DNA from 2 places in the Streptomyces sp. NPDC091209 genome. Region 1 is predicted to be linked to the other one. Evidence: riboswitches for the same ligand, from Rfam matches in the RefSeq annotation. Region 1 holds a riboswitch; the other holds the start of a gene.
The links. Region 1 has a riboswitch for thiamine pyrophosphate ahead of ACIQRL_RS29345 (thiamine ABC transporter substrate binding subunit). Riboswitches for the same ligand answer to the same signal wherever they lie in the genome.
Positions count from the first base shown of each region.

Region 2: it holds a riboswitch for thiamine pyrophosphate, as region 1 does, so the genes downstream of both, ACIQRL_RS40265 (purine-cytosine permease family protein) here and ACIQRL_RS29345 (thiamine ABC transporter substrate binding subunit) in region 1, are expected to answer to the same signal.

Region 1 covers NZ_JBIVVR010000011.1:105,939-111,669, forward strand. Annotated here, with positions in the region: gene ACIQRL_RS29330 (LAETG motif-containing sortase-dependent surface protein) at 1-208, shown strand, start outside; gene ACIQRL_RS29335 (ABC transporter ATP-binding protein) at 319-1,341, opposite strand; gene ACIQRL_RS29340 (ABC transporter permease) at 1,342-3,063, opposite strand; gene ACIQRL_RS29345 (thiamine ABC transporter substrate binding subunit) at 3,039-4,130, opposite strand; TPP riboswitch at 4,207-4,312, opposite strand; gene rlmN (23S rRNA (adenine(2503)-C(2))-methyltransferase RlmN) at 4,352-5,458, opposite strand.
Region 2 covers NZ_JBIVVR010000024.1:81,599-87,329, reverse strand. Annotated here, with positions in the region: gene gndA (NADP-dependent phosphogluconate dehydrogenase) at 1-1,266, opposite strand, end outside; gene thiD (bifunctional hydroxymethylpyrimidine kinase/phosphomethylpyrimidine kinase) at 1,664-2,461, opposite strand; gene ACIQRL_RS40265 (purine-cytosine permease family protein) at 2,529-3,929, opposite strand; TPP riboswitch at 3,921-4,015, opposite strand; gene ACIQRL_RS40260 (alpha/beta fold hydrolase) at 4,457-5,290, shown strand; gene ACIQRL_RS40255 (phospholipase) at 5,439-5,731, shown strand, end outside.

The sequences.
Region 1 (5,731 bases):
GAGCCCGTCGGACTCCGCGAGCAGTGCCGCCCCGGCCACCCCGGGCGACAACCAGCCGTCCGCCGCCGCCGGTGAGTCCAACCTCGCCGAGACCGGTGCGAACTCCAACACCCCGATGATCGCCGGCGTCGCCGCCGCGTTCGTCATCGTCGGTGGCGGAGCGGTCTTCTTCGGCATGCGCCGCCGTGGCGCCTCGAAGGCCGGCTGACCCGCAGCCTGTACGACCGTGTGGCCCGCCCCCGTCGAGGGGGCGGGCCACACGTCTGTCCGGGCGGCTCCTCGGCCAACTGGCCTGATTCCCGGGAGCACTGGCGGCGCCTACGCGCCGAGGACGACGATCTCGTCGGCGTCGAACTCCACCCCGACCACGTCCCCGGGCTCCGGCGCGTCCCGCAGCGCGCACGCCGCCTCCAGCCGGGGCGCGTCCTGCGGCTGGAGCTGTACGGCGACGTGCGTGCCCCGGAAGGTGCGGGCGGCCACCGTGCAGCGCAGCCCGTCCGCCGCGGCCACGAGCCGTACCCCGGCGGGCCGTACGAGGAGCGTGCCGGGCCCCTGGGGGGCGCCCTCGGGCACCGGGAGCTTGCCCCACGGGGTGTCCGCGACCGTCGCGCTCACCGTCGCCTCGACCACGTTGTCGAAGCCGAGGAAACGGGCCACGAAGGCGTCCACGGGACGCTGCCAGACCTCAAGGGGCGTACCGGACTGGGCGATCCGCCCGTCGCGCATCACCACGACCCGGTCCGCGAGCGCGAAGGCCTCGCCCTGGTCGTGCGTGACGGCGAGCACGGTCGTACCCAACGCGCCGAAGAGGCCGCGGAGTTCGACGACCAGCCGTTCGCGCAGCGAGCGGTCGAGCTGGCCGAGCGGTTCGTCGAGCATCAGCAGCCGGGGGCGCGGCGCGAGGGCGCGGGCCAGTGCCACCCGCTGCTGCTCGCCGCCGGAGAGCGAGGCGACGGCGCGGTCCCGGGCTCCGGGCAGACCGACCAGATCGAGCAACTCCCCCACCCGGGCCGCCTGTCCGCTCTTCGCGGTGCCGTGCATCCGCAGCCCGAAGGCCACGTTGCCGCCCACATCCCGCTGCGGGAAGAGCTGATGGTCCTGGAACATCAGGCCGACGCCCCGCTTGTGCGCGGGAACGTCCGCCTGGTCCCGTCCGTCCAGCACCACACGGCCCGCGTCCAGCGGCTGCAGTCCCGCCACGGTCCGCAGCAGCGTGGACTTGCCGCTGCCGCTCGGCCCGAGCACGCAGACGATCTCGTGCTCGGCGACATCGAGGTCGACGGCGTCGAGCACGGGCCGCCCGCCGAAGCGTACGGTCGCGCCCTGCAGGCTCAGCAGCATCTAGAACTCCCCGGTCCGGTCGGTCCGTACCCGCTCCAACAGCAGCAGCGCCACGGCGCACACCACCATCAGGATGGTCGAGAGGGCCATGGCCTGGCCGTAGTTGAGATCGCCCGCACGCCCGAGCAGCCGGGCCACGGCGACCGGCAGTGTCGGGTTGTCGGGCCGTGCGATGAAGACGGTCGCCCCGAACTCCCCGAGGGAGACGGCGAAGGCGAACCCGGCCGCGATCAGCAGCGCCCGCCGCACCATCGGCAGATCGACCTCGCGCCACACCCGCCACGGCGACGCCCCGAGCACGGCCGCGGCCTCCCGCAGCCTTCCGTCCACCGCCCGCAGCACCGGCAGCATCGTGCGGACGACGAAGGGGACCCCCACCAGCGCCTGGGCCAGCGGCACCAGGATCCAGCTGGCACGCAGATCCAGCGGCGGCTCGTCCAGGGCGATCAGGAACCCGAACCCCACGGTCACCGCGGAAACGCCCAGCGGCAGCATCAGCAGCGCGTCGAAGCCCCGCATGAGACGACCGGCGCGCCGGGTGAGTGCCGCGGCGGCCAGACCGCCGATCAGCACGGCGATGGCGGTGGCGGCGAGCGCGTACTCCAGCGAGTTGCCGACCGCCTCGATCGGGGCGACGAGGAAGACGCCTCCGTCGTCGTGGGCCAGCGCCGTGTAGTAACCGAATCCCGGTGCGCCGAGGGACCGCTGCACGAGGACCGCGAGCGGCAGCACCAGGAGGACCGCGACGCTCGCCAGCACGCCCGCGAGGAGCGCCCACTGCCCGGCCCCGCGCGGCCGGCGCGCGGTCGTCTCCGGGGCCACCAGACGCAGGGCGGTCTCCCGGCGGCGTACGGTCGCCGCGTGCACGACGAGGATCGCCCCCACCGCCACGAACTGGACGATCGTGAGCACCGCCGCCGTCTCCAGATCGAAGATCTCGGAGGTCTGCCGGTAGATCTCGACCTCGAGGGTCGAGAAGGTGGGACCGCCGAGGATCTGCACCACGCCGAACGAGGTGAAGGTGAAGAGGAAGACCATGAGGGCGGCGGCGGCCACGGCCGGCCCGAGCGCCGGCAGCGTCACCCTGCGCCAGGCCGCGAAGCGGGAGGCGCCGAGCACGCGGGCGGCCTCTTCCTGGCGCGGGTCGAGCTGCGACCAGAGCCCGCCGACGGTCCGTACGACGACCGCGTAGTTGAAGAAGACATGCGCGATCAGGATCGCCCACACCGTGGTGTCCAGGCGTACGCCCCACAGCTCGTCGAGCAGCCCGCCCCGGCCGACCAGCGCGAGGAACGCCGTGCCGACGACCACGGTCGGCAGCACGAAGGGCACCGTCACCACGGCCCGGAGGATCTGTTTGCCCCTGAACTCGAAGCGGGCGAAGACGTACGCGCCGGGGAGCGCGATCAACAGCGTGAGGGCCGTCGAGGCGAACGCCTGCCAGGTGGTGAACCACAGCACGTGCCGGATGTCCGGCCGGGTCGCCACGTCCCAGATCCGGCCCGGTCGCCAGCCGCCGTCCCCGTGGAGGCCGCGCGAGACGATCGCGGCGACGGGGTAGGCGAAGAACACCGCGAAGAACGCGACGGGCAGGACCATCAGCGCGAACCGTGTCGCGCCCTGCCCGCGCGCCTTTCGCGAAGCCCGGCCGACCCCGCCGACCTCTCCGCCCTGGTCGGTTCCGTCGGCTCGGTCGGCTACTTCAGTACGAGTGAGGTCCACGACTTGACCCACTGGTCGCGGTCGGCGGCGATCTTCGCGGGCGCCAGGGTCTCGGGATCCTTGGCCTGCGGACCGAACCGGGTGAACTCCGCCGGCACCCGCGCACCCTCACGCACCGGGTAGACGAACATGTTGAGCGGCATGTCCTCCTGGAACTCCTTGGTCAGCAGGAAGTCCAGGAACGCCTTGCCGCCCTTGGCGTTCTGGGCGTGGCTGAGCAGACCCGCGTACTCCACCTGCCGGAAGCAGGTACCGGCCGCGACCCCGGTCGGGGCGGTGGTGGGCTTCGGGTCGGCGTAGATGACCTCGGCGGGCGGCGAGGAGGCGTACGAGACGACCAGCGGCCGGTCGGCCTTGGCCTTCTTGCCCCCGGCGGACCCGGAGAACTCGTCGTTGTACGCCTGCTCCCAGCCGTCGACTACCTTCACCCCGTTGGCCTTGAGCTTCTTCCAGTAGCCCTGCCAGTTGCTGTCCCCGTAATGGGCGGCGGAGCCGAGCAGGAAGCCGAGGCCGGGCGAGGACGTGGCGGCGTTCTCGGTGACGAGGAGGTTCTTGTACGCGGGCTTGACCAGGTCGTCGAAAGACTGCGGCGGCGCCAGCTTGTGCTTGGTGAAGTAGGCCTTGTCGTAGTTGACGCAGATGTCACCGGTGTCGATGGGCGTGACCCGGTGCTTGTCCTGGTCCGTCCGGTACTGGGGCAGCACCTGGTCGGCGCCCTTGGCCGCGTACGGCTGGAACAGCCCGTTGTCGAGCGCACGGGAGAGCAGGGTGTTGTCGACGCCGAAGAAGACATCGCCCTGCGGGTTGTCCTTGGTCAGGATCGCCTTGTTGACGGCCTGCCCGGCGTCGCCGTCCTTGAGGACGCGGACCTTGTAGCCGGACTGCTTCTCGAAGTCGTGGAGCACGTTCTTCGACACGAGCCACGAGTCGTGGCTGACGAGCGTGATCGTCTTCGAGTCGCCCGAGCCGGCGGCGCCGGACGAGCCGCACGCGGACAGCGCGGGGAGCGCGACGAGACCGAGCCCGACGGCCAAGACCGCGAACCGCCTGCTGCTGGTGGTGCTCACTGATTCCTCCTGGGTGACCAGGAAGAGACGCGGCCCCACCCGGGACCTCTGACGGTTCCCGGGCAGGGCGCAACAGCTTGAGTAAGGACCGAACTTCCTACCCAGAATGACCTGGGCAAGGTTCAGAGGGTCTGCGGTCTGTCCCGCACTCTCAGCGCTGTGGCGCTCCCCTGTCGGAATATGAAGATGTCGGACTATGAGATGGACTGACTCGGCTCAGACTACCGCTCGGTCGCGGCGAGCTGACCACAAGCGCCGTCGATCTCCTGGCCACGGGTGTCCCGGACGGTCACCGGCACGCCATGGGCCGCGATGGCCTCGACGAACGCCTTCTCGTCCTCGGGCCGCGAGGCGGTCCACTTCGACCCCGGGGTCGGGTTCAGCGGGATGAGGTTGACATGCACGGGCTTGCCCTTGAGCATCCGCCCGAGCCGGTCACCACGCCACGCCTGATCGTTGATGTCCCGGATCAGGGCGTACTCGATGGACAGGCGCCGCCCGGACTTCGCCGCGTACTCCCAGCCGGCGTCCAGCACCTCGCGCACCTTCCACCGCGTGTTCACGGGGACGAGGGTGTCGCGCAGCTCGTCGTCCGGGGCGTGCAGGGAGATCGCGAGGCGGCACTTGAAGCCCTCGTCGGAGAACCGGTTGATGGCGGGGACCAGCCCGACCGTCGACACGGTGATACCGCGCTGCGAGAGCCCGAGCCCGTCCGGCTCGGGGTCGGTGAGGGCCCGGATCGCGCCGACCACCCGCTTGTAGTTGGCGAGCGGCTCGCCCATCCCCATGAAGACGATGTTGCTCAGCCGCGCCGGACCCCCGGGGATCTCGCCGTCGCGAAGCGCCCGCATACCGTCGACGATCTGGTGCACGATCTCGGCGGTCGACAGGTTCCGGTCGAGACCGGCCTGTCCGGTGGCACAGAACGGGCAGTTCATCCCGCAGCCGGCCTGCGAGCTGATGCACATGGTCACCCGGTCCGGGTAGCGCATCAGGACGGACTCGACGAGCGTGCCGTCGAAGAGCCGCCACAGGGTCTTGCGGGTGGTGTCCTGGTCGGTCGACAGGTGACGTACGACCGACATCAGCTCGGGAAGCAGGGCCTCCTGGAGCTTGCCGCGCGAGGCGGCCGGGATGTCCGTCCACTCGGCGGGGTCGTGCGCGTACCGGGCGAAGTAGTGCTGCGAGAGCTGCTTGGCACGAAACGGCTTCTCACCGATCGCGGCAACCGCCTCTTTGCGCTCGGCGGGCGTGAGATCGGCAAGGTGCCGCGGCGGCTTCTTGGCTCCGCGCGGCGCGACAAAAGTGAGTTCTCCGGGCTTCGGCATAACCCTTCCAGTGTCGCAGATCAACACCACCGGCCCAGGCCACAACGGGGTGGGGGCGATCACCCGCGGGCGCCACCTGTCAGCTCCGACCGACCTCGCACGACCTGGGGACGGCCCGTCCCGGCCCACGGCCGGACCCTCCTGGCGATTCCAGTGCCGGTGGCCCTGGTGCGACGACCATCGAGCGCGACCCATCAGGGAGGGGCCTGGGGAGCCAGGACGGGGCTGCTCATCGGGCTCGGAACTGGCGCACGGCGTGTACCCGCCTGCCCT
Region 2 (5,731 bases), on a different contig from region 1:
GGGCACCGGGACGCCTCTGCGGGTGGCCGTGGAGATGACCTCGCGCCAGGGGACCTGGGCGTCCTTGATCTCGGTGGCGAACCCCGCGTCGGAGAGCAGGCTGACCAGGCCCGGGTCGACGGCGTACGCGGCGCGGATACGGTCGAGGAACGCGGCGCGGACGATGCAGCCGCCGCGCCAGATCTTCGCCACCTCACCGAGGTCGATGTCCCAGCCGTACTCCGCCGCGGCGTCCAGGATCATCTTCCAGCCCTGGTCGTAGGCGATCAACTTCGATGCGTACAGGGCGTGTTCGACCTGGCTGGTGAACCGCTCGGCCTCGGTTCCCGACAGGTCCCAGTGGGTGCCTCCGGGCAGACCGCGGTACGCGGCGCGCAGGTCGCCCTGACTGGAGGCGGCGCGGGCGAAGGTCGCCTGCGCGATGGCGGTGACGGGGGAGCCGAGGTCCAGGGCGGTCTGCACGGTCCAGCGGCCGGTGCCCTTCTGCCCCGCGGCGTCCACCACGACGTCCACGAACGGTTCCCCGGTGGAGGCGTCCGTGTGCGCGAGGACCTCGGCGGTGATCTCGATCAGGTACGAGTCGAGGCGGCCCTTGTTCCAGCGCCGGAAGATCTCCGCGATCTGCGGCGGGGTGTATCCGCCGACGCGGCGGAGCAGGTCGTAGGCCTCGCCGATCAGCTGCATGTCGGCGTACTCGATGCCGTTGTGCACCATCTTGACGAAGTGCCCGGCTCCGTCGGTGCCGATGTGCGTGGCGCAGGGCTCGCCGTCCACCTTGGCGCTGATCGTCTCGAACATCGGGCCGAGCGACGCGTACGACTCCGGGGAGCCGCCGGGCATGATGCTCGGCCCGTGCAGGGCGCCCTCCTCGCCGCCGGACACGCCCGCTCCGACGAAGTGGATGCCGCGTTCGCGCAGTGACTGTTCACGACGCCGGGTGTCGGTGAAGTGGGCGTTGCCGCCGTCGATGATCATGTCGCCCGTTTCGAGCAGCGGGGCGAACTCCTCTATGACGGCGTCGGTGGCGGCCCCGGCCTGCACCATGATCATCAGGCGGCGGGGGCGTTCCAGTGCGGCCACGAACTCCTCGGCCGACTCGGCCGCCACGAAGGCGCCCTCGTGCCCGAACTCCTCGACCAGTGCCTTGGTGCGCGCCGGGGTGCGGTTGTGGACGGCGACGGTGTAGCCGTTCCGGGCGAAGTTGCGGGCCAGGTTGCGGCCCATCACCGCGAGCCCTGTGACGCCGATCTGCGCGGTCGCCTTCATGGTGTGCTCCTTGGATCCGGATCTGCCTCCCCGCGTACCTGACGGGCGAGCAGACGACTGTCGCTGTGCCGATCAGTACGCACGACAGGGGGCGAGGTGTTCACCTTCCGGGGCAGGTGGTGCGCCGGATCGCGGTCCGGGGTCTCCCGGCGACCGGTGGACGCCCGGGTTCCGGAACGACTGGTCCCGGGCGGACGCGTGTGCTCCGGAAGCCTGGTCCCGAGCGGACGCCTGCGCTCCGGAAGCCTGGCCCCGAGCGGGCCTTCGCGTTCCGACCCCTGGTCCCGAGCGGGCGCCGCGCGCTCGGGAGCCCCCGGTCCCGAGCGGACTCGGTCCTTACGGAGGTCCTGGCCCCGGGTGCGGCCGGATCCCGGAACTCCGGCCGACGGTCCGGGGGTCAGTCGTTCCGGCGCAGACGCCACCCGTGGTCCACCGGCCCGATGCCGGCGCCGAGCGCGAAACCGGCCTCGATCGCCGCGGTCACGTACTCCTTGGCCCGCCGTACGGCCTCCGGCACCGAAAGGCCCTCGGCCAGGCCCACCGCGACGGCCGAGGCGAGCGTGCACCCGGTGCCGTGCGTGTGCCGGTTGTCGTGGCGCGGCGCGCGCAGCCAGTGCTCCGCCGTTCCGTCGGTCAGCAGATCGACGGCCTGCCCCGGCAGATGCCCTCCCTTCACCAGCACCCAGCGGGGACCGAACGCGAGCAGCCGGTCGGCGGCCCGGCGCATGCCCCCCTCGTCCTTCACCTTCACCCCGGTGAGCTGGGCGACCTCGTCGAGATTCGGGGTGGCCACGGTCGCCCGCGGCAGCAACAGGGTCCGTACGGCGTCCAGCGCGTCCTCGGCCAACAGCCGGTCCCCGTGCTTGGAGACGCTCACCGGGTCCACGACGACCGGGGCGCCCACGTCGGACAGCAGCTCGGCCACTGTCGTGACCAGGCCCGGCGACGCGAGCATCCCGGTCTTCACCGCCTGGACGCCGATGTCGTCGACCACACTGCGGTACTGGGCGCGTACCGCCTCCTCGGACAGTTCCCAAGCGCCCTGCACGCCAACGGAGTTCTGCGCGGTCACCGCGGTGAGCACGCTCATCCCGTGGGCGCCCAGCGCGAGCATCGTCTTCAGGTCGGCCTGGATTCCGGCGCCACCGCCGGAGTCGGATCCGGCGATCGTCAGGACGCGGGGCGGCGTGGGCATACGAGGTGTTCCTCTCGGATACGGCCGCGGGCTCGGAGCCCTCGACCGGGGGAGCGGCGAAGCGCTCTCAGGCGCGGCGGCGCAGCCGGAGCGGTGCGTAGAGGGCGAGGGCGACGAGGAACGCCACGTAGTAGGAGAGGTCGGCGCCGTGCAGCGCGTCGGCCACCGGTCCGACGTAGAGGCCGGTGTCCATGAACGGAACGGCCGCGCCGAACGCCGCGACGAAGGCCACCAGCGAAGGCCATCCCGGGCGTGGCCGGGAGATCTCGACGGCGACGTCGACCGGGGCGCCGCCGCGTTCCCGCCCGCGGGCGATCCAGTCGACGACGACGATCGCGACGAACCCGGGGATCCAATAGCCCACGAACAGCAGCACGTTCTGGAAGCGGGCCGTGGTGTCGGCGGCGTGCATCCACAGCACCAGCGGGAAGCCGAGCGCGGCGGCCAGGGCGGCGGCCACCGGGCGCGGGATCCGCAGGCCCAGGGTCTGCAGCGCCAGCGAACCGCTGTAGTCGTTCATCGCGTTGCTGCACACCGCCGCCAGTGCCACGGCCAGCAGCCCGAACGCGCCCGCCGTCCCGCCGCCCAGCAACGCGTCCACGCCCGCGGCCGTCTGGTCGGTCAGGACGGACGCGCCCCACAGTCCGAGGACCTGCACGGCGACGAAGGACACGACGAGGCCGAGCAGGGTGCACCAGAACATCCGCGGACGGGACGTGGTGCGCGGCAGATAGCGGCTGAAGTCACCGGCGTACGGTGCCCAGGACAGCGACAGACTGAGCGCGATGGTGCTGGTGAGCACGAACGCGCCCGCGCGGTCGGCACCGGTCGCGGCCCCGCTCGCGGCGGGATGGACGCCGTCGAGCATGCGCCAGGCGATCACCGCGAAGGCGACGGCGAGCACGAACGTCATGACGATCTGCAGGCGGTGGATGGCTTCGTAGCCGAGGACGCCGAGCGCCCCCTGGGCGAGCATCATGACGAGCACGCCGAGCCAGAACGGCCAGCCGCACAGCCGCGCCAGCGCGTCCCCGCCGAACAGCCCGATCAGCGCGTCCCAGGCGACCGAGGACAGCCACTGGAGCGTCCCGGGCAGCACCACCGCCCGGCCGAACGCGAGCCGTGCGAGCGGGAGTTGGCCGGTGCCGGTGAGGCCGCCCCAGGTGCTGAGGTAAGCGGTGGGCAGCGCGCCGAGCACGGTCCCGAGGACGACCGCCGCGAGGGCGGTACCGAAGTCCAGGCCCAGCGTGATGCCGATGGTGCCGGTGAACACGCCCGTCATCGTCAGGTTCGGCGCGAACCACACGGTGAACAGGCGCCCGGCGCCGCCGTACCGGTTGTTCTCGGGGACCGGCTCGATGCCGTGTCCCTCCACCCGCAGGTCGCCGGGTGCGGAGGGCATCCGGCCGTCGAAGACGGCGGGCCGGTCGTCGGCGGGCACCCCGCCGGAAACATGCGCCAATGGCATGGAAGACATCCCTCCGCCAGTACGAACTGGTTCAGGTTCGACGGGTGTGATCTCAGCCCTCGGACGGGGCACCCCGTGTCCGGTACGACGGACACATTAACCCCATCCCCCAGGTGGTGGGTACGACGGCTCCCGCGCAGGACAGCCCTTGCGCAGGGCGGGTCCTGCGTGCGAGGGGCGTTGTGCACCGCGGGTCCTGCGTGCGACGGCCGTTGTGCACGGCGGAGGTTCCCGCCCTCGGTCCGTACGGGACGAGGCGGGACCGTGACGCGCGGGACCGGGGGATCGCGTCAGCCCGGGACGGCGGCGGGCTGGTCTGCCCGGGACGGCGATCCTCCACCCGTCCTCCTGGAGTCACCCACCCGGACCAGCGCCCGCCCCTGCGCTCCGCTTCATCCGAGCGGCTCGACCGGGCCCTTCGCAGCGCGGCGCGCGCCGCCCCTCGGTAGTGTCGGAAGTGATCGCCGCTCGCTCTCCGCTCCCGGGTTCCCGGACCCGGGTGGCCGGGCGGAAGGAGGCAGAGTGCCGTGACCGTGATCTCCCTGAAGTCAGCGCAACTGCGGTATGGGCCCACCCTCCCGTACGCCGAAGCCGGCTACCCCAGTGGTACACCGGTCGTCTTCGTGCACGGTCTGGCCGACTCCTGGTGGTCCTTCGAACCCCTCCTGAGGCGCCTTCCGGCGTCCCTGCACGGCTACGCGCCCACGCAGCGCGGGCACGGCGATGCCGACCGGCCCGCCGAGGGCTACACTCCCGACGACTTCGCCTCCGACCTGGTCGCCTTCCTGGACGCGGTCGACATCTCCCGCGCCATCCTGGTCGGAGCGTCCAGCGGCGGCGTACCGGCCCGGATCGTCGCCGGCAGCTACCCCGACCGCATCGCGGGCCTGGTTCTGCTCGGCGTTCCCGGCACCCTCGCGGACAACCAGGCGGTGGCCGGGACGGCCAAGGCCCTGGAAGGCCTCTCCGATCCCGTGCCCCGCGCGTTCGTCGAGGACTTCCTGGCCGGCGCGGCGGCCCGCCCGATCGCCCGGGGGTTCATCGAGACGATGGTGGAGGAGAACCTCAAACTCCCCGCGTACGTCTGGAAGGAGACCGCGCGCGGTCTCCTCGACGCCGATCTCGGCGCGACCCTCGCGGGCATCCTGGTGCCCACCCTCGTCATCTGGGGCGAACAGGACGAGCTCCTGCCCCGCGAGGACCAGCAGACCATCCTGGACGCCGTTCACGGCTCGGACTTCCTCGCCTACGAGGGCACCGGCCACGTCCTCCACTGGGAACAGCCCGAACGGGTGGTCGCCGACATCACCGCGTTCGCCACGCGGATCGAGCACCCCGGTACTCCCTACGGCACTGTCTGACCTCGCTCGGAGCGGTGAACGGCGGCGGCCCGAAACGGGGGCGCCGCCGAGCGCTCGGGTCGGGGCACGACGGTTGACGCGGTCCGAACCGCTGACGCCGACAGTAACATGGCATGCTCATGCTCCCCACAGGAAGGGATCACGTGCCATGAGACCGAGCCGACGCTCCCTGCTCGCCGCCACCGCCGTACTGAGCACCGTTCTCGCCGTCCCCGCGCCCGCCGACGCCGCCGAAGTCCCCGTCGCGGGCGCCTACTACGTCCAGAGCGCCACCACAGGACTGAACGCCGCCGACAGCGGGGGCGCGGTCGTCCAGCACAACCCCAAGGGCAACGAGGATCACCAGCAGTGGACCTTGCGGCCGATCGGCTCCTCCTTCGTCCTCGAAAGCGCCGACACCGCGGGCAGTTGTCTGGGCCGCTCGGGCGACCAGGCGCGTAC